DNA from 3 places in the Streptomyces sp. NPDC047085 genome. Region 3 is predicted to be linked to each of the others. Evidence: riboswitches for the same ligand, from Rfam matches in the RefSeq annotation. Region 3 holds a riboswitch; each other region holds the start of a gene.
What was found. A riboswitch is a leader RNA that binds a small molecule or an ion and turns the genes downstream of it on or off. The one in region 3 is predicted to bind cyclic di-AMP.
Positions count from the first base shown of each region.

Region 1: linked by a shared signal. The riboswitch ahead of ABZ865_RS20860 (transglycosylase family protein) and the one ahead of ABZ865_RS11985 (NlpC/P60 family protein) in region 3 are both predicted to bind cyclic di-AMP.
Region 2: linked by a shared signal. The riboswitch ahead of ABZ865_RS37545 (C40 family peptidase) and the one ahead of ABZ865_RS11985 (NlpC/P60 family protein) in region 3 are both predicted to bind cyclic di-AMP.

Region 1 is NZ_JBEYUW010000005.1:475,693-481,260, forward strand. Features, by position in the region: gene ABZ865_RS20850 (cytochrome P450) at 1-829, shown strand, start outside; gene ABZ865_RS20855 (transglycosylase family protein) at 973-2,010, shown strand; cyclic di-AMP (ydaO/yuaA leader) riboswitch at 2,194-2,366, shown strand; gene ABZ865_RS20860 (transglycosylase family protein) at 2,371-3,054, shown strand; gene eno (phosphopyruvate hydratase) at 3,384-4,691, shown strand; gene ABZ865_RS20870 (septum formation initiator family protein) at 4,795-5,271, shown strand; partial or broken gene ABZ865_RS20875 (DUF501 domain-containing protein) at 5,300-5,568, shown strand, end outside.
Region 2 is NZ_JBEYUW010000017.1:16,923-22,490, reverse strand. Features, by position in the region: gene ABZ865_RS37575 (8-amino-7-oxononanoate synthase) at 1-177, shown strand, start outside; gene ABZ865_RS37570 (DUF397 domain-containing protein) at 263-487, opposite strand; gene ABZ865_RS37565 (helix-turn-helix transcriptional regulator) at 497-1,357, opposite strand; gene ABZ865_RS37560 (ATP-binding protein) at 1,571-2,029, shown strand; gene ABZ865_RS37555 (LysR family transcriptional regulator) at 2,051-2,968, opposite strand; gene ABZ865_RS37550 (LysE family translocator) at 3,053-3,670, shown strand; gene ABZ865_RS37545 (C40 family peptidase) at 3,678-4,151, opposite strand; cyclic di-AMP (ydaO/yuaA leader) riboswitch at 4,155-4,379, opposite strand; gene ABZ865_RS37540 (hypothetical protein) at 4,720-5,028, opposite strand; gene ABZ865_RS37535 (ATP-dependent Clp protease proteolytic subunit) at 5,036-5,568, opposite strand, start outside.
Region 3 is NZ_JBEYUW010000003.1:186,780-192,347, forward strand. Features, by position in the region: gene ABZ865_RS11970 (NlpC/P60 family protein) at 1-688, opposite strand, end outside; gene ABZ865_RS11975 (hypothetical protein) at 1,118-1,471, shown strand; gene ABZ865_RS11980 (tellurite resistance/C4-dicarboxylate transporter family protein) at 1,449-2,468, opposite strand; gene ABZ865_RS11985 (NlpC/P60 family protein) at 2,572-3,792, opposite strand; cyclic di-AMP (ydaO/yuaA leader) riboswitch at 3,801-3,974, opposite strand; gene pcrA (DNA helicase PcrA) at 4,236-5,568, shown strand, end outside.

The sequences.
Region 1 (5,568 bases), on a different contig from region 3:
GCGCGAGGACCAGGACGACTTCCGGGACTGGGCGGGCATGATGATCCGGCACGGCGGCGGGCCCCGGGGCGGGGTCGCGCGGTCGGTCAAGAAGATGCGCGGCTACCTCGCCGAACTCATCCACAAGAAGAGGGAGGCACTGCCCGCCGAGCCCACCCCGGGCGAGGACCTGATCTCGGGCCTCATCCGGGCCTCCGACCATGGCGAGCACCTCACCGAGAACGAGGCCGCCGCCATGGCCTTCATCCTCCTGTTCGCCGGCTTCGAGACGACCGTCAACCTCATCGGCAACGGCACCTACGCCCTCCTCACCCACCCCGAGCAGCGCCACCGCCTCCAGCGGTCCCTCGCCGCCGGGGAGCGGGACCTCCTGGCGACCGGTGTGGAGGAACTCCTGCGCTACGACGGCCCGGTGGAGCTGGCCACCTGGCGGTTCGCCACCCGGCCGCTCTCCATCGGGGGGCAGGACATCGCCCCCGGGGACCCGGTGCTCGTCGTGCTGGCCGCCGCGGACCGGGACCCGGAGCGGTTCGCCGACCCGGACGTGCTGGACCTCGCCCGCCGGGACAACCAGCACCTCGGGTACGGGCACGGCATCCACTACTGCCTCGGCGCCCCGCTCGCCCGGCTGGAGGGCCAGACCGCGCTGGCCACCCTGCTCACCCGCCTGCCCGACCTGCGGCTCGCGGTGGATCCGGCCGAACTGCGCTGGCGCGGCGGGCTCATCATGCGCGGTCTGCGCACGCTCCCGGTGGAGTTCAGCCGGTCTCCTGAGCCGGCACGCGAACCGGGCACGGGGGACGGACGCGGACAAGCGGACACGACGTGAGCGACGTTCAACTATGTGATCTTCACGTGATCTGTGCGGCATGAACTTGTGACAAGTGATCGTGTGCCGCTACGTTCACCCATCAGCGTGGCCCTGAGCATCACCCGCCGCGCCGGTCCTGCTGTCGCACGAAAGGCCTCCGCATGCTCTCCGGGAACGGTCGTCACCGTCGCCCCCGTCAGGCTCCGGCACTCATCGTCGCGGCCGGAGTGACCGGCTCCGCCATCGCCCTCCCTCTCCTGGGCGCCGCGAGCGCCAACGCGGCCGACGGCACCACGTGGGACAAGGTGGCCGAGTGCGAGAGCGGCGGCTCCTGGAGCGCCGACACCGGCAACGGGTACTACGGCGGCCTGCAGATATCGCAGGCGGACTGGGCCACGTACGGCGGCACCCAGTACGCCGCGAGCGCCGACCAGGCGAGCCGTTCGCAGCAGATCGCGGTCGCCGAGAAGATCCTCGCCGACCAGGGCACCACCCCCTGGGCCACCTGCGCCCTGCTCTCCGGACTGACCTCCAACTCCGGTTCGGTGGACGTGGACACGGGTGTCGGCGCCGGCTCCGGCGAATCGGGCAAGGCGGACTCCGGGCACTCCTCCTCCGGTTCCACCGGTAAGTCCGACTCGTCCAATCTGCCGGATTCCTCGGCTTCGTCGCCCTCGTCACCGTCGTCCGGCTCCTCCTCGGACGCGACCGTCACGCCGTCCCCGAGCGCGAGCGAGGGCTCCGGTTCCGCCGACTCCGCCGGCTCCGACGAGGGTGCGAATGCTCCCAAGTCCGACAAGTCCGCCTTGCCCGACTCCGAGCCCACGCAGGGGAGTGGCGTTTCGGCCGCCCCGGACCCCGCGGTCGACGACTCGGACAATTCGTGGCAGACCGGCGGCTCTTGGAGCCTGGTCGACACCGGTGCGCTCAGCAGTGGCGGACGTCACCGGGGCGGCAGTGCGGACGAAAGCCTGACAAGCGGTCAGGACACCCGTTCCTCGGGCCGTCACGCCTCCCGTGACGCGGGTACCTACACGGTCCGTGAAGGCGACTCCCTCGCCTCCATCGCCGACTCCCTTGACGTCGACGGCGGATGGCACGCGCTCTACAGCCAGAACAAGAAGGCCATTGGCGCCGACCCGGACCACATCGCCCCCGGTCAGACCCTGGACGTCGGTTCCGAAGCGGGCGCGGAGTAGCGGGAGTTGACGCCCCGCTTTCAGGGCTAATGTCCGGTTTGGTGAAAGTGTGGGATGAGTCTCAGAAGCCCTGATCGTCTTTGAAATTCCGCCGAGCGCATGTCTACGGTCGGGACCGCTCGTCACCACGAGCCCCGGCACTCGCAACGCCGAATCCTGCCAGCGGTTGCCCGGGAACAGTCGACGCGTCACGCGCCGTAGGCAGGAGCGGGGGACCCAAGGTAAGCGCCGGATCCGGCAGTTGATGCCGCGACCGGCTTGGGGTGAAGCCACGCCTCCCACGAGGGAGGAGTGGCCGGGCAACTCAACCGGCCCGAACCCGACAGCTCACCTCGCAGGCGTCGGTGAGGGGATCGATCCATGCTGTTTTCCGGCAAGGGCAAGCACCGTCGTCCGTTCAAGGCCACCCGCGCCATCGCGCTCGTCGGTGTCACCGGCGCCGTCGTCGCCGCCCCGCTGATGGCGGCCGGCAACGCCTCCGCCGCCACCGCCTCCGAGTGGGACAAGGTCGCCCAGTGCGAGTCCGGCGGCAACTGGTCCATCAACACCGGCAACGGCTACTACGGCGGTCTGCAGTTCTCCGCCTCCACCTGGGCCGCCTACGGCGGCACGGCCTACGCCTCCCGCGCCGACCTGGCCACCAAGCAGCAGCAGATCACCGTGGCCGAGAAGGTCCTCGCCGCCCAGGGCAAGGGCGCCTGGCCGGTCTGCGGCACGGGCCTGTCGAGCACCCCGTACAGCGGCACCGCCGCCCCCTCCTCGAAGACCACCTCTTCGAGCAGCACCACCACCCGCTCCACCGACCAGCAGGCCGCCTCCCGCTCGGCGACCCGCCCGGCCCCGAGCAAGACCGTCACCACCCCGACCGGCAAGAAGGTCAAGAAGGGTGACGGCGAGTACAAGGTCGTCAAGGGCGACACCCTCGGCACCATCGCCGAGAAGCACAACGTCAAGGGCGGCTGGAAGACCCTCTTCGAGCTGAACAAGGACATCGTCGAGGACGCCGACCTGATCTACCCCGGCCAGCAGCTGCACCTGAAGTAAGGCGCGGCCGGCCGGCCCGGCCACAGCGTCCTCACGGCGACTTCCCCCGATAGAGCCCCCGTGAGGGTCACCCCCCGTCCCCACGGGCCCCCCGCCCTGGTGCGTGTTCCCCCGTACGCACCGGGGCGGGGCTTTTTTCTGCGCCTTTCCCGGTCCCCCTTTGTTCCGGGCGGGAACAATGGGTACCGTCTCCCTGTCTCGCCCTGTCTCTCCCTGTCCACGGGACGGTCGGTCGGTGGCCGACGCCCCTGGGACGGTTAGGCTCTAGTCGCAAGGCACAGCCGTAAGGCACAAAGCCCCGCACTTCCAGCGTCACATCCAAGAAGGAGATGCTCGTGCCGTCCATCGACGTCGTCGTAGCCCGGGAAATCCTGGACTCCCGAGGCAACCCCACGGTCGAGGTCGAGGTCGGCCTCGACGACGGCAGCACGGGTCGTGCCGCCGTCCCGTCCGGCGCCTCCACCGGCGCCTTCGAGGCCATCGAGCTGCGCGACGGTGACCCCAACCGCTACCAGGGCAAGGGCGTCGAGAAGGCCGTTCTCGCCGTCATCGAGCAGATCGGCCCGGAGCTGGTCGGCTACGACGCCACCGAGCAGCGCCTGATCGACCAGGCGATGTTCGACCTGGACGCCACCGACAACAAGGGCTCCCTCGGCGCCAACGCCATCCTGGGCGTCTCCCTCGCCGTCGCCCACGCCGCCTCCGAGGCCAGCGACCTGCCGCTGTTCCGCTACCTGGGCGGCCCGAACGCGCACCTGCTGCCGGTGCCGATGATGAACATCCTGAACGGCGGCTCGCACGCCGACTCCAACGTGGACATCCAGGAGTTCATGATCGCCCCGATCGGCGCGGAGTCCTTCTCCGAGGCGCTGCGCTGGGGCACCGAGGTCTACCACACCCTGAAGAAGGTCCTGAAGACCAAGGGCCTGTCCACCGGCCTCGGCGACGAGGGCGGCTTCGCCCCGAACCTCGGCTCCAACCGCGAGGCCCTCGACCTCATCCTCGAGGCCATCAAGCAGGCCGGGTACGTCCCCGGCGAGCAGATCGCCCTCGCGCTCGACGTCGCCGCCTCCGAGTTCTACAAGGACGGCACGTACCTCTTCGAGGGCAAGGAGCGCTCCGCCGCCGAGATGACGGAGTACTACGAGGAGCTCGTCGCGGCCTACCCGCTCGTCTCCATCGAGGACCCGCTGTTCGAGGACGACTGGGCCGGCTGGAAGGTCATCACCGACAAGCTCGGCGACAAGGTCCAGCTCGTCGGTGACGACCTGTTCGTCACCAACCCCGAGCGCCTGGCCCGCGGCATCGAGGACGGCGCCGCCAACGCCCTGCTGGTCAAGGTCAACCAGATCGGTTCGCTCACCGAGACCCTGGACGCCGTCGAGCTGGCCCAGCGCAACGGCTTCAAGTGCATGATGTCCCACCGCTCCGGCGAGACCGAGGACGTCACCATCGCCGACCTGGCCGTCGCCACCAACTGCGGCCAGATCAAGACCGGCGCCCCGGCCCGCTCCGAGCGCGTCGCCAAGTACAACCAGCTGCTGCGCATCGAGGAGATCCTCGACGACGCCGCGGTGTACGCCGGCCGCAGCGCGTTCCCGCGCTTCAAGGGGAACGTGGAGATCTCCAAGGGCTGACCCGACCCGGCGTAAGGCTTAGCCAGTCGTACGTACGTCCCCGTACCCGGTCCCGTACCGTGTGCGGGGACGTACGCGCGTGTGCAAACGGGAGGCGGGGAAGATGGCCACGAAGGACCGGGACCGTTTCTCCACCACGACCAGGCTGCGGCTGCTCGGCGAACAGACCGCGGCCCGTGTCTACCGCTCCCAGACCAAGCGGCAGGCCCGCCGCTCACGGCTCACCGGCCGCGCGGCGCTGCTCGCGCTGGTGCTGTGCTCGCTGATCGTCGCGCTCGCCTACCCGATGCGGCAGTACGTCTCCCAGCGCGCGGAGATCGCCGACCTCCAGCGGCAGCAGGAACAGGCGCGCGAGCGGGTCGAACAGCTGCGGGACCTCAAGGCCCGCTGGCAGGACGACGCCTACGCCGAGCAGGAGATCCGGCGTCGGCTGCACTATGTGATGCCCGGTGAGACCGGGTATGTCGTGATCGACCCGGGTGCGGCCAAGCAGTCCCGCGCCGACTTCGGGGCCGCCCACCGGCCCTGGTACGCGAACGTCTGGGACGGGGTCGACAAGTCCGACGCCTCCGACCAGTGAACCGACAGAAAGACAGCTGAAGACAGTCATGGAAACGCCTCCGCCCTCCACTCCGCGCACCGAGCCGACCGACGCGGACGTCGAGGCCTTCAAGCAGCAGCTCGGGCGTCCGCCGCGCGGGCTGAGGGCGATCGCGCACCGGTGCCCGTGCGGGCAGCCGGACGTCGTGGAGACGGCTCCGCGGCTGCCGGACGGCACGCCCTTCCCGACGACGTACTACCTGACGTGCCCGCGCGCCGCCTCGGCGATCGGCACGCTGGAGGCGGACGGCGTCATGAAGGAGATGACGGAACGGCT
Region 2 (5,568 bases), on a different contig from region 3:
CCGGAGCAGGCCGTGCGATGGGCGGCCGACTGCCGTACGGCGGGCCTGGCCGTGGGCTGCTTCCGTCCTCCTTCCGTGCCCGACGGCATCTCACGGCTGCGGCTGACCGCCCGTGCGGACCTCTCCGAGGCCGAGATCGAACGCGCTGTACGGGTGATCGGCGAGGCGCGACCATGAGTCGGCGTGACACGGCCGGACATCGCCCGAAAATGATCGGATCTGATTGGGAACTGGTCGGGTAGGGGTCAGTGGGCGTCGGTGCTCACCGGAGCGCGGTCACGAAGTCCGCCCAGCTCTCGGGGGAGAAGAGCAGCGCGGGTCCGGCCGGGGCCTTGGAGTCGCGCACGGCGAGCAGTCCGACCCCGGGGCCGGAGTGCGGCCGGGCCGTCTCCACGCAGTTGTTCGCTCCCGTGCTGTAGCTGCTGCGCAGCCAGCGCACGTCGTGCAGATCGGTACTGGCAGGGAGGTTCCGAGGCAGTGCTGTCATGGTGCCTCCTTACGCGCCGTCACCTATCTCGGCGATGTAATCCAACGAGTCCTCGGGTGAAAGGGCGTGGATCCGAAGGGTGTCGAAGGCCTCCGCGTAGGCCTGGAGGTCTTCTTTCCGTTCCAGGTAGAGGCTACTCGTCAACTGGTCGAGAACAACAACGTCCAGATCAGAAGTGCTCGGAAATGAGAAAATAACGAAAGGCCCCGTGAGGCCGATATGCGCCCCCGCACCGAACGGCAGAACCTGGAGCCTGACCTGGGGCAGACGCGCGGCCTCCAGCAGCCGGCTCAGCTGGCGCCTCATCACCTCCGGACCGCCGACCTCGCGCCGCAGCACCGCCTCGTCCAGTACGGCGTCCAGCCGCAGCGGCGGATCGGCGCGCAGCACGTCCTGCCTGGCCAGCCGCACCTCCACCAGCGTGTCCAGGCGCTCCTCGTCCACCCCCTCCACCGCCGCCCGGGTCACCGCACGGGCGTACTCGGGCGTCTGCAGCAGACCCGGGACGACCGTGGTCTCCAGCGTGCGCATCCCGCTCGCCTGCGACTCCAGGCTGATGAAGTCCCGGTAGGTGGGCGGCAGCACCCCCCGATAGGCGTGCCACCAGCGGTGCCGGGCGTCCGCGTCCTCCGACCCGGCCAACATCAGCAGCAACTCGCGCAGTTGCCGGTCCCGCACTCCGTAGGCGTCCAGGAGTAACCGCACATCGGCCGGTTTGACCCCGCTGGCACCGGTCTCGATACGACTCACCTTCGACTGGTGCCAGCCCACGAGGCGGGCGGCGTCACCGCTGGTGAGTCCCGCACCGGTGCGCAGCGTGCGCAGCTCGGCGCCCAGTTTGCGGCGCCGGACCGCGGGACCGTTCTGCATGGGGTCCTCCTTACTCCTTCCGGGCCGCCCAAATACGGTCTCTCGTCGCAGAGTTCACCGCTTTGAGCGACAGATATATGCATATCTTGGTGGATCGCTCCCGTTGAACGGCCCGGTGATGGCAATCTGGCGACGAAGCACCAGTGCGGGACCGTACTCGAACCATCCGCTCCTCGCCGGACCGCGGTTCCGTGGGAAAGGGACGACGTCGCCATGGCAGACCATCTGGAAGCATCCGTCACTCTGCCGAGCGATCCCGCCTCGGTCTCCGCGGCCCGCTCCTACGTGGTGGGCACCCTCGCGGAGTGGGGGCTGCCGTCCGACACCGAAGTGGCCGACACCGTGCGGCTCATCGTCTCGGAACTCGCGACCAACGCCGTACAGCACACCTTCGGTCAGTCACCCACCTTCACCGTCGACATCACCCTGGACCGCGACGAACACCTCCGCATCGGTGTGACGGACAGTCATCCGCGCCTTCCGAAGAGACTGCCCGCCGCCGTCCAGCAGGACAACGGGCGCGGCATGGTCATCATCCGCTGGCTCACCGCCGAGTGCGGCGGCAAGCTCCGCATCCGCCCCACCCGCGAGGGCGGCAAGACGGTCTCCATCGAACTCCCCTGGAGCATCCCGACCGCGCCGCTCACGGCGGCGGGGCAGCAGGAGCCGTAGCCCGTCGCACGGCTGCCGGCCTCATGTGGCCCTTCCCGCCCGGCCGAACGCCCCCCGCAGCAGGGCCCGGAACGCGTCGGCGGCCGGGGCGACCTCGTCGGCGCGATAGGCCACCGAAATCGTGCGGCTCAGCCGGCCCGCCTCCAGGGGGCGCATGCCGACGGGAGTGACCGCGGTCCGCGCCACCATCTCCGGTACGACCGCCACACCCAGCCCGGCACTGACGAGCGCGCACACGACGGCGTAGCCGGGCGTCGGCACCAGCAGCGCCGGGGTCGCCCCCGCCTCGGCGAGCAGGGCCTCCACCGCCCGCCGCGCCGCATGATGCGGAGCCATGCTGATGAGCGGCTGCCCGGCCAACCGGTCCAGCGGCAGCCGGGAGGAAGCACTGCTCAGCGCGTGGCCCGGCGCGGTCACCAGGACCAACTCCTCCACCAGTACCGGCTCCAGGCCGACCGAGGACGGCACCGGGGCCGTCTCGCCCGGGTGGTAGGCGTGGGTCAGCGCCAGGTCCACCTCGCCGGCCGCCACCGCGGTGACCCCGGCCGGCGGATCGTAGTCGGCGACCGACAGCCGCACGTCCGGGTGCGCCCGGCGGAACGCGCTCAGCGCGGGCGGCAGCAGATGGACCCCCGCCGTCGGAAACGTACCGAGCCGCAGTGCCCCGCCGGACAGCCCGGTCAGGAGCGCCAGCTCGTGCCGGGCCATCTCCAGCTCGTCCAGCACCCGGCGTGCGCGCGCCACCAGTACCTCGCCCGCCTCGGTGAGCCGGGCCCCGCGATGGTGCCGGACCAGCAGGGCCGTGCCCGCCTCCCGCTCCAGTTTGGCCAGCTGCTGGGAGAGAGCCGGCGGCGTGTAGCCGAGCCGGTCGGCGGCCCGGGTGATGGATCCGGCCTCGGCGACAGCGACCAGCGCGGCCAGCCGGTTCGGGTCGTACATGAATCTCAGGCTAAAGCAATGCTTAAGGCTCACCCAGCGGAATCGAAATACCTGCTGAAGGCCCCGCCGGGGCACGCTGGCCGCATGGACGGACAGCTCATCGCCTTCACCGGGATCGCCGCCGGACTCGTCGCCATGCCGGGCGCCGACTTCGCGGTGGTCGTACGCAACGCACTGGTCTCACGCCGCGCCGGCGCGGTCTGCGGGCTCGGCATCGCGGGCGGCCTGCTGGTGCACACCACCCTGGCGGTGATCGGGGTCGCCGCCGTCCTGGTCGCCGTGCCCGCGCTGTTCCACGCGCTGCAACTGCTGGGCGGCGCGTATGTGCTGCAGCTCGGCGTGCGCACCCTGTGGGCGCTGCACCGGCCCGCCGCCGTGTCCGAGGAGGTCCCGGGCGGAGCGGCGCACCCGCTGCGGCAGGGCTTCGTCACCAACGTCCTCAACCCGAAGGCCGCGCTGACCTTCCTCAGCCTGCTGCCCCAGTTCGTGCCCTCGGGCAGCCCCGCCCTGCCCAGGACGCTGCTGCTCGCGCTGATCATCTGCACGCTGGCCCTGGTGTGGTTCCAGGCGGTGGCCCTGCTGGTGGACCGGCTCGGCCGGTGGCTGCGCCGTCCCCGGGCCGCCCGCACGCTGCAGGCGGGCACCGGGGCGGCGCTCACGGTCCTCGGGGCGGCCCTGCTGCTGGAGCCGCTCCTGCCCTGAGCCGGCGTCAGCTGACCCGGCCGTACCAGACGCTCCTGGTCCAGATCTTCTCGAGCTTCACCACGTCACCGGTCTTCGGGGCGTGCCAGATCTTCCCGTGGCCGGCGTAGATGCCGACGTGGTAGACGCTGGAGCCCGAGTGGAAGAAGACCAGGTCACCGGCCTTGCGGTGGCCGGCCGAGATGTGGTGCGTCTTGTTGTACTGCTGGGCCGCCGTGCGCGGCAGGGTCTTGCCCGCCTTCTTGTACGAGTACAGCGTCAGCCCCGAGCAGTCGAACCGGCGCGGCCCGGTGGCCCCGTAGCGGTACGGGGAGCCCTTCTTGGAGGCCGCGACCTGGAGTGCTTTCGTCGCCATGGTCGCGGCCGAGGCGTCGGTGGCGAGGCCGGGGACCGCGATGGAGCCGCCGACGGCGGCCAGGGTGAGAGCCGAGGCCGTGCCGGCCCGGGCCATCAGCGACGGGACACGATTGAGCGCAGTCATGCGCAACCCTTCGTCAGCCGCCTGTGAAGGATGACCTGTCGGATTCGGGCTGGCGAAGTTGCCCGGCCGCGTTGCCGCGGCTTCACCCCAAGGACCGCTCGATGCGGCCGCTCGTCTGTGCGACGAACGTCCGTTCCGGCGACCCGTCTTGCCTGGGTCCTCCACTCCTGCCGATCCACTCTGTCGACCGGTCATCCGGGCGGCGGCAGGACTCGGCGTCCGCCCGGACCGCCCCGCCGCGGTGGCGGGGGCTTGTCGTCAGTCAGGGATCTTGACTCACAACTGTCCGAAAATCCCAATGGAATCGGGGATTTGTGGCGTTACTCACCACTCACCCGTTCGGGTGGACGGTGGTGTGTTCGAGGCGTCGTCAGGTCCCTTGCGTAGGCCCGGACCTGGGGCGGAGCATCCGAATCGCGAACAGCAGGACCGCGCGATGCGCAACTCGGGAGGCCCGGAACAGGATCCGGAGATACACCGGTCGGCGGTCCGTCGTTCGGGCCGTTTCAACACCGGTCCGGCGGGGCCCTCGACACGAGGGCCCCGCCGGACCGGACGCGCGTCCGCGTCAGCCGACGCAGTCGGGCGGGAGCGCGACGCGCGCGGCCCGGCGCTCACCGTCCAGCACCCGCAACGCCCGTGCCAGCGTGTCCCCGTGCAGCTCCGTCTCGCCCCGCTGGTGCATCAGCGTGAGCGCGTCGCGCAGTTCGGCCGCCTTGCGCACCAGGGCCTGCGCCGCGCGCAGCCCTCGGTAGGTGTCACCGTCCCGGGCGGGGTTGATCCGGCCCAGCAGGTCGACCGCCTCCAGGTAACGGTCGATCAACTCGCCCTCCGCACGCGTCAGCGCGGGCAGCGGCGGGAGTTCCTCCGGCAGCATGGACCGCTCACCTCGCCCCCGGCGCGCCGGGCGCGTCCTTGCGGCTCGCCACGACGCCGTCCACCAGCCCGTACGCCATCGCTCCCGGGGCGTCCAGGACCAGTTCGCGCTCCAGGTCCCGCCGGACCTGCCCGGCGGTGCGCCCGGTGTGCCGGACCAGCATCTCCTCCATCAGCGAGCGCGCCCGGGCCAACTCCTCGGCCTGGATGAGCAGGTCGCTCGGCTGTCCCTGGGCCGGCTCGGGCAACGCGGGCTGTTCGAGCACCACGCGGGCGCCGGGCAGGATGAACCGCTTGCCGGGCGCCCCGGCGGCGAGCAGCACCGCGGCGGTCGAGGCGGTCTGGCCCAGGCCGTAGGTCCCCACGTCGCAACTGACGTACCGCATCGTGTCGTAGACCGCGGTCATCGCGTGGAACGAGCCGCCGGGGCAGTTGAGGTACAGCGTGATGTCCCGGTCCGGGGCCGCGTGTTCGAGCTGCATCAACTGTGTGATCACGTCCGTGGCCGCCGTGTCGTCGAGGGGCGTTCCGAGAAAGACGA
Region 3 (5,568 bases):
GTGCCCGGGTGTCCGAGGCCGAGCGCGAGGTGTGGCTCGGCGCGGTGCCGGTGGCGCCGCCGATGACCTCGGTCCGTTCCCGCGGGGTGAGCCGGTCGAGCAGCCTGCGCGCCTCCGTGAGCTTCTCGGTGACGGCCGTCTTCTGCCGCTTCAGCTCCGCCTGCCGCGACCGCAGCGACGTCAGCTCGACGCGGGCGGCGCCGCGCAACTGCTCGATCTCCCGCAGCTGTTCGCGCACCCGGGCCACCGCCCCGGCCTGCCGCTCACCGGCCCGCTCCGCGAACGCGGCGCCGTCCAGGTACGCGTCGGGGTCGCTGGAGAGCGCGAGCTGCCAGGCGGGGGCGAACCCGCCGTCGCGGTACTGTGCCGCAGCGAACGAACCCAGCGCCTCCCGGGCCGCGTTGAGCTTGACCTGCTTGCGCGCGGTCTCGTCCCGCAGCGCGTTCAGCCGGCGCCGGCCCGCGTCCGCCTTCTCCTTCGCCCCGTTGTACTTCTCCGTGGCGGCCTCCGCCTCCTGGTACAGCTTGTCCACCTTGGCCTTCACCTGCGCCGGGGTCAGCTCCGGCTGGGCGTGTCCCGTCCCGTCGAACACCGTGGCGGTGGCCGCGCCCGCCAGGGCGAGTGTGGCGGCCGTCCGGGCCGTGTTGCCGCCGAGCGGGCGCGGTCGGGACTTGCGGTGGGCTGCCACCTGGACGTCACGTCCTTCCTGGGACTCGTACGGCCGAGGACGCGTACGACCGAGCGGTGGGTACGTCCGGCGGCGGCCCGCACGGGGGGAACGGGCCGCCGCCGGACCTTCCTCGGCGGTGGTGGCCGACGACCGCCCCTGGCCCGGGCGGCGGTGGGGAGCCGGTCACCTGGGGGAGGACGCTAGGCCCGACTGTGACGGCTTGGTAACGCGTGTACGGAACTGGCTTCGACAGGCCGCCGCGTGACCGTATGTGACCGGATTGCGGAGGCAGAGTCGTCACCTTCACGCAGCGTGGTGACCGATGCGCGCAATGCGGGGGCATGAGGGAGGCCTGCGGTGCTATGGAGCGCATATATGCAAGATCCACGGCGGCTCCGCCGGGCCCGCCGACAGGCGGCCCCATGCCTCTGATTAGGCTCCGGACCCATGGACGTACTCATCCATCTCCTCGTCGGCCTGCACATCATCGGCATCGCCGCGCTGCTCGGCGGTTTCCTCACCCAGATGAAGGCGATGGGCCAGGGCACGGCCCGCTTCGTCCCCGGGATGCTGCACGGCGCGTTCACCATGCTGGTCACCGGCGTGGCCCTGGTCGGCCTCAACCAGGCCGAGGACCACCACGTCAACACCGTCAAGATCGGTGTGAAGCTGGCCCTGCTGATCGTGATCCTCGGGCTGGTCTACGTGAAGCGCGACGACGAGAAGGTCGACAAGAGCCTGTTCGGCCTGGTCGGCGGGCTGACCACGGCGAACATCTTCATCGCCGTGCTGTGGACGTGATGCCCGGCGTCGTCCCGTCCCCGCCCCCGCCCGTGCTGGTTCCGGTTCCGGCGCGGGCCGCGAGCACCGCGCCGGCCGCCGCCGCGAGCCACGCGGCCACCGACACCCACACCAGCACCCGCCCCGGCCCCTGCAGCCAGTCGACGTCCAGGGCGACCGCGACCGACAGCATCGCCGCCGCCGTCGTCCCCATCGGGAACACCGTCGCCCACCGCCGCACGTCGTAGCCCGGCCGCGGCCGCGCCAGCTCGGCCGCCAGCAGCACGACGTACCAGGCGAGGTCCAGCACGAGCAGTGCGACGGTGACGTCGCGCAGGACGCCGCGGTCGTCGTCGTTCCACAGGTACAGCCGCGCGCTGTCGGCGGAGAGCAGCTTCGCCCCGGCCAGCGCCGAGATCGACAGCGTCCCGCCCGCGATCCAGTGGTCACCGGCCCCCTCGACGACCTGCCGCCGGTCGAAGTGCGCCAGGGCGAGGCCGTAGAGCACCAGGCCCAGCCAGAACAGCACCAGCGCGGCGTGCGCGAGCCACGCCGTCGTCTCCGCCGCGGCCAGCGTGGCCGCCAGCACCGCGAGCCCCTGTGTGGCCACACAGCACAGGAACACCGTTCCCGGCATGCGCCGCTCCCAGTGCCGTACGACGAGGAGCAGCAGCCCCGGCCAGAGCAGCGCCGCCAGCGCCAGCAGCGCCTCGGCCAGGGTCTGCCCGCCGAGCAGCGAGATCCGGGTGCCGAGCACGGTCGTGGCGGCGACGGCGGTCAGCGCGCCCGGGCTGCGTGCCTCGGCCACCCACCGCCGCCGCTGTCCCACCAGCCGTACGACGAAGTCGGCGCCCAGCGCCACCCAGCCGGCGCAGGCCAGGCCCAGGGCGATCCGGGACAGCGTCTCGGCGCCCGTCAGATGCAGGCCGATCGACACGATGCCGGTCGCCATCACGGCGGCCCCCGCCGCCGACGGACGCCCCGTCCACCACGCACGCAGAGCCGAGATGCCAGGCATGCGCCCGATCGTGCCCCACGCGCGCGTGGCCCATCGGGAGGGCACGCGCGCGTGGGGCTCGAAAACGCGTGAGGTACGAAGTGGGGTACGAAGAGGGGGCGGATCAGGCGGGTCGTACCACGCTGTGGATGATCGATGCGCCGGCGTAATAGATCGACTCCTCGCGGACGTACGCGCCGGGCTTGGGGGCGTGGATCATCATGCCGTTGCCTATGTAGATGCCGACGTGGCTGACATCGTCGTAGAAGAAGATCAGGTCGCCGGGCTGCGCGTCGGCGAGGGAGACCGTGGTGCCCGCGTCGACCTGGTCGTAGGTGGTGCGCGGGAGGCTGACGCCGGCGGCCTTCCAGGCGGCCTGGGTGAGGCCGGAGCAGTCGTAGGAGTCGGGGCCGGTGGCGCCCCACACGTACGGCTTCCCGATCTGCGCCCGCGCGAAGGCGAGCGCCTTCTCCGCCTTGGTGGCGTACGTCCCGGAGGACGTCGAGCCACCGCTCGACGAACCACCGGACGTGGACGAACCCCCCGAGCTGCCGGAGGTGCCGGAGGTGGACGAACCGCTCGACGTCGACGAACCGCTGTCCTGCTGCGCCTGTGCCGCCGCCCGTGCCCGTTCCTCGGCCGCCTGCTGCTTCGCCAGCTCCGCCGCCTTGCGCGCGGCCTCCTGCTGCTTGCGCTGCTCGATCGCCGCCAGCCGCGCCTTCTCCTCGGCCGTCAGCTTGGACAGCAGCTCGCGCGCGGTGGCGAGCTTCGTCTGGACGGTGGTCTTGGCGGTCTGCAGTTCGCGCTGCGACTCGGACAGCGTCTGGAGACTCTTGGCCGCCTCCTGCCGCTTCTTCATGGTCGCGGACTGCTCGGTGATGTAGTCGTCGACCGCGCTCTTCTGCCGCGAGGTCAGCCGGTCCATCAGCTGGCTCTGGTCGAAGTAGTCCTGCGGGTCGTTCGCGAGCAGGAAGGTGGCGGTCTGGGGCGTGGCGGCCCCGGTCCGGTACTGGGCGGCGGCGAACGAGCCCAGCTCCTCGCGGGCCTTGTTCAGCCGTTCGGTGCGCCGGGCGACGTCGTCGCGCAGGCTGTCGACGCGCGTGCGCTGCTTGCCGGCCCGCTCCTTGGCGGCGTTGTACTTCTCGGTCGCCGACTCGGCCTGGCGGTAGAGGTCGTCGACCTTCTTCTCGACCTCTTCCAGGCTCGGCTTCCCGTCGGCGGACGGGGTGGCCTCGGCCGTCTGGGACAGTACGGCCACGGAGGTGAGGGCGGCGGTGGCGAGGACAGGGGTGCGGAATCCGGCTCCGAGTGTGCCCGCGGGGCGCGGCTTGCGGTGCGACGCCAAGGGAGGCGACTCCTTCCATGTGCCGCCTACCGGGTTAGCTGTCGGGTTCGGGCGGATGGTTCGGAAGGCGTGCCCTACGGCTCTCGTCCCGGGCGGGACGTGGGCCGATTCACCCCAGGGATCGGTGGGTCCCCGGCTCCGGGCGCCGTGCAGCGACGCGCCGGACTCGGCGGAGGCCGCGCGACTCGGCGACGTTCGCCGGAAGGGGGCGTGCGGCCCGACGGCAACCTAGCCAACTCGTGTGACGCGTGTGAAGGTTGGTGCACTATATGTCCGATACATTTTCGTGACCTTGTCGTGGGAACGCTCCCGTGTCACGGCGTGATTCCGCTGCGTGAGGGACCGTCGGCTCTCCGGGCGGCGAAGATCAACCCTCCGTCGAACCGGCCATGTTCCCGAGGCGGCGACCGGTTGTCGGTGCGGCGCCCTAGACTCGGAGAGCGATGAGCAGCCTCTTTGACGACAGCTTCCTGGCGGACCTCCAGACCCCTCGCGGGCACGAGGAGGAACCCCCGCCGCCGCCCGAGGACGATCACGCTCCGGAGCCGCTTCCGGACGATCTGTTCGGCGGGAAGTTCGACGTGCCGCCGGACCGGGACGCGTACTACCGCGACGGCGCCCCGCGCCCCGCGATCGACGCCGCGGCCCTGCTGGAGGGGCTGAACGAGAACCAGCGCGCCGCGGTCGTCCACGCCGGCTCCCCCCTGCTCATCGTCGCCGGCGCCGGCTCCGGCAAGACCCGCGTGCTCACCCACCGCATCGCCCACCTGCTCGCCGAGCGGCACGTGCACCCGGGCCAGATCCTCGCGATCACCTTCACCAACAAGGCCGCGGGCGAGATGAAGGAGCGCGTCGAGCAGCTCGTCGGCCCGCGCGCCAACGCGATGTGGGTCATGACCTTCCACAGCGCGTGCGTGCGGATCCTGCGCCGCGAGTCGAAGAAGCTCGGCTTCACCTCGTCCTTCTCGATCTACGACGCCGCCGACAGCAAGCGCCTGATGGCCCTGGTCTGCCGCGACCTGGACCTCGACCCCAAGCGCTTCCCGCCCAAGTCCTTCAGCGCCAAGATCAGCAACCTGAAGAACGAGCTGATCGACGAGGAGGACTTCGCCGCCCAGGCCACCGACGGCTTCGAGAAGACCCTCGCCCAGGCCTACGCGCTCTACCAGTCGCGCCTGCGCGAGGCCAACGCCCTCGACTTCGACGACCTGATCATGACGACGGTCAACCTGCTGCGCGCCTTCCCGGACGTCGCCGAGCACTACCGCCGCCGCTTCCGGCACGTCCTGGTCGACGAGTACCAGGACACCAACCACGCCCAGTACGCCCTGGTACGCGAACTGGTCGGCACGGGCGAGCGCGCCTCCGAGGACGCCGACGTCCCGCCGAACGAGTACGACCTCCCGCCCGCCGAACTCTGCGTCGTGGGTGACGCGGACCAGTCGATCTACGCCTTCCGGGGCGCGACCATCCGCAACATCCTCCAGTTCGAGGAGGACTACCCGAACGCGACGACGATCCTGCTGGAGCAGAACTACCGCTCCACGCAGACCATCCTGTCCGCCGCCAACGCGGTCATCGAGCGCAACGAGTCCCGCCGCCCGAAGAACCTGTGGACCAACGCCGGCCAGGGCGCGGGCATCATCGGCTACGTCGCCGACACCGAGCACGACGAGGCCCAGTTCGTCGCCGACGAGATAGACCGCCTCACGGACGCGGGCGAGGCCAAGGCCGGCGATGTCGCCGTCTTCTACCGCACCAACGCGCAGTCCCGTG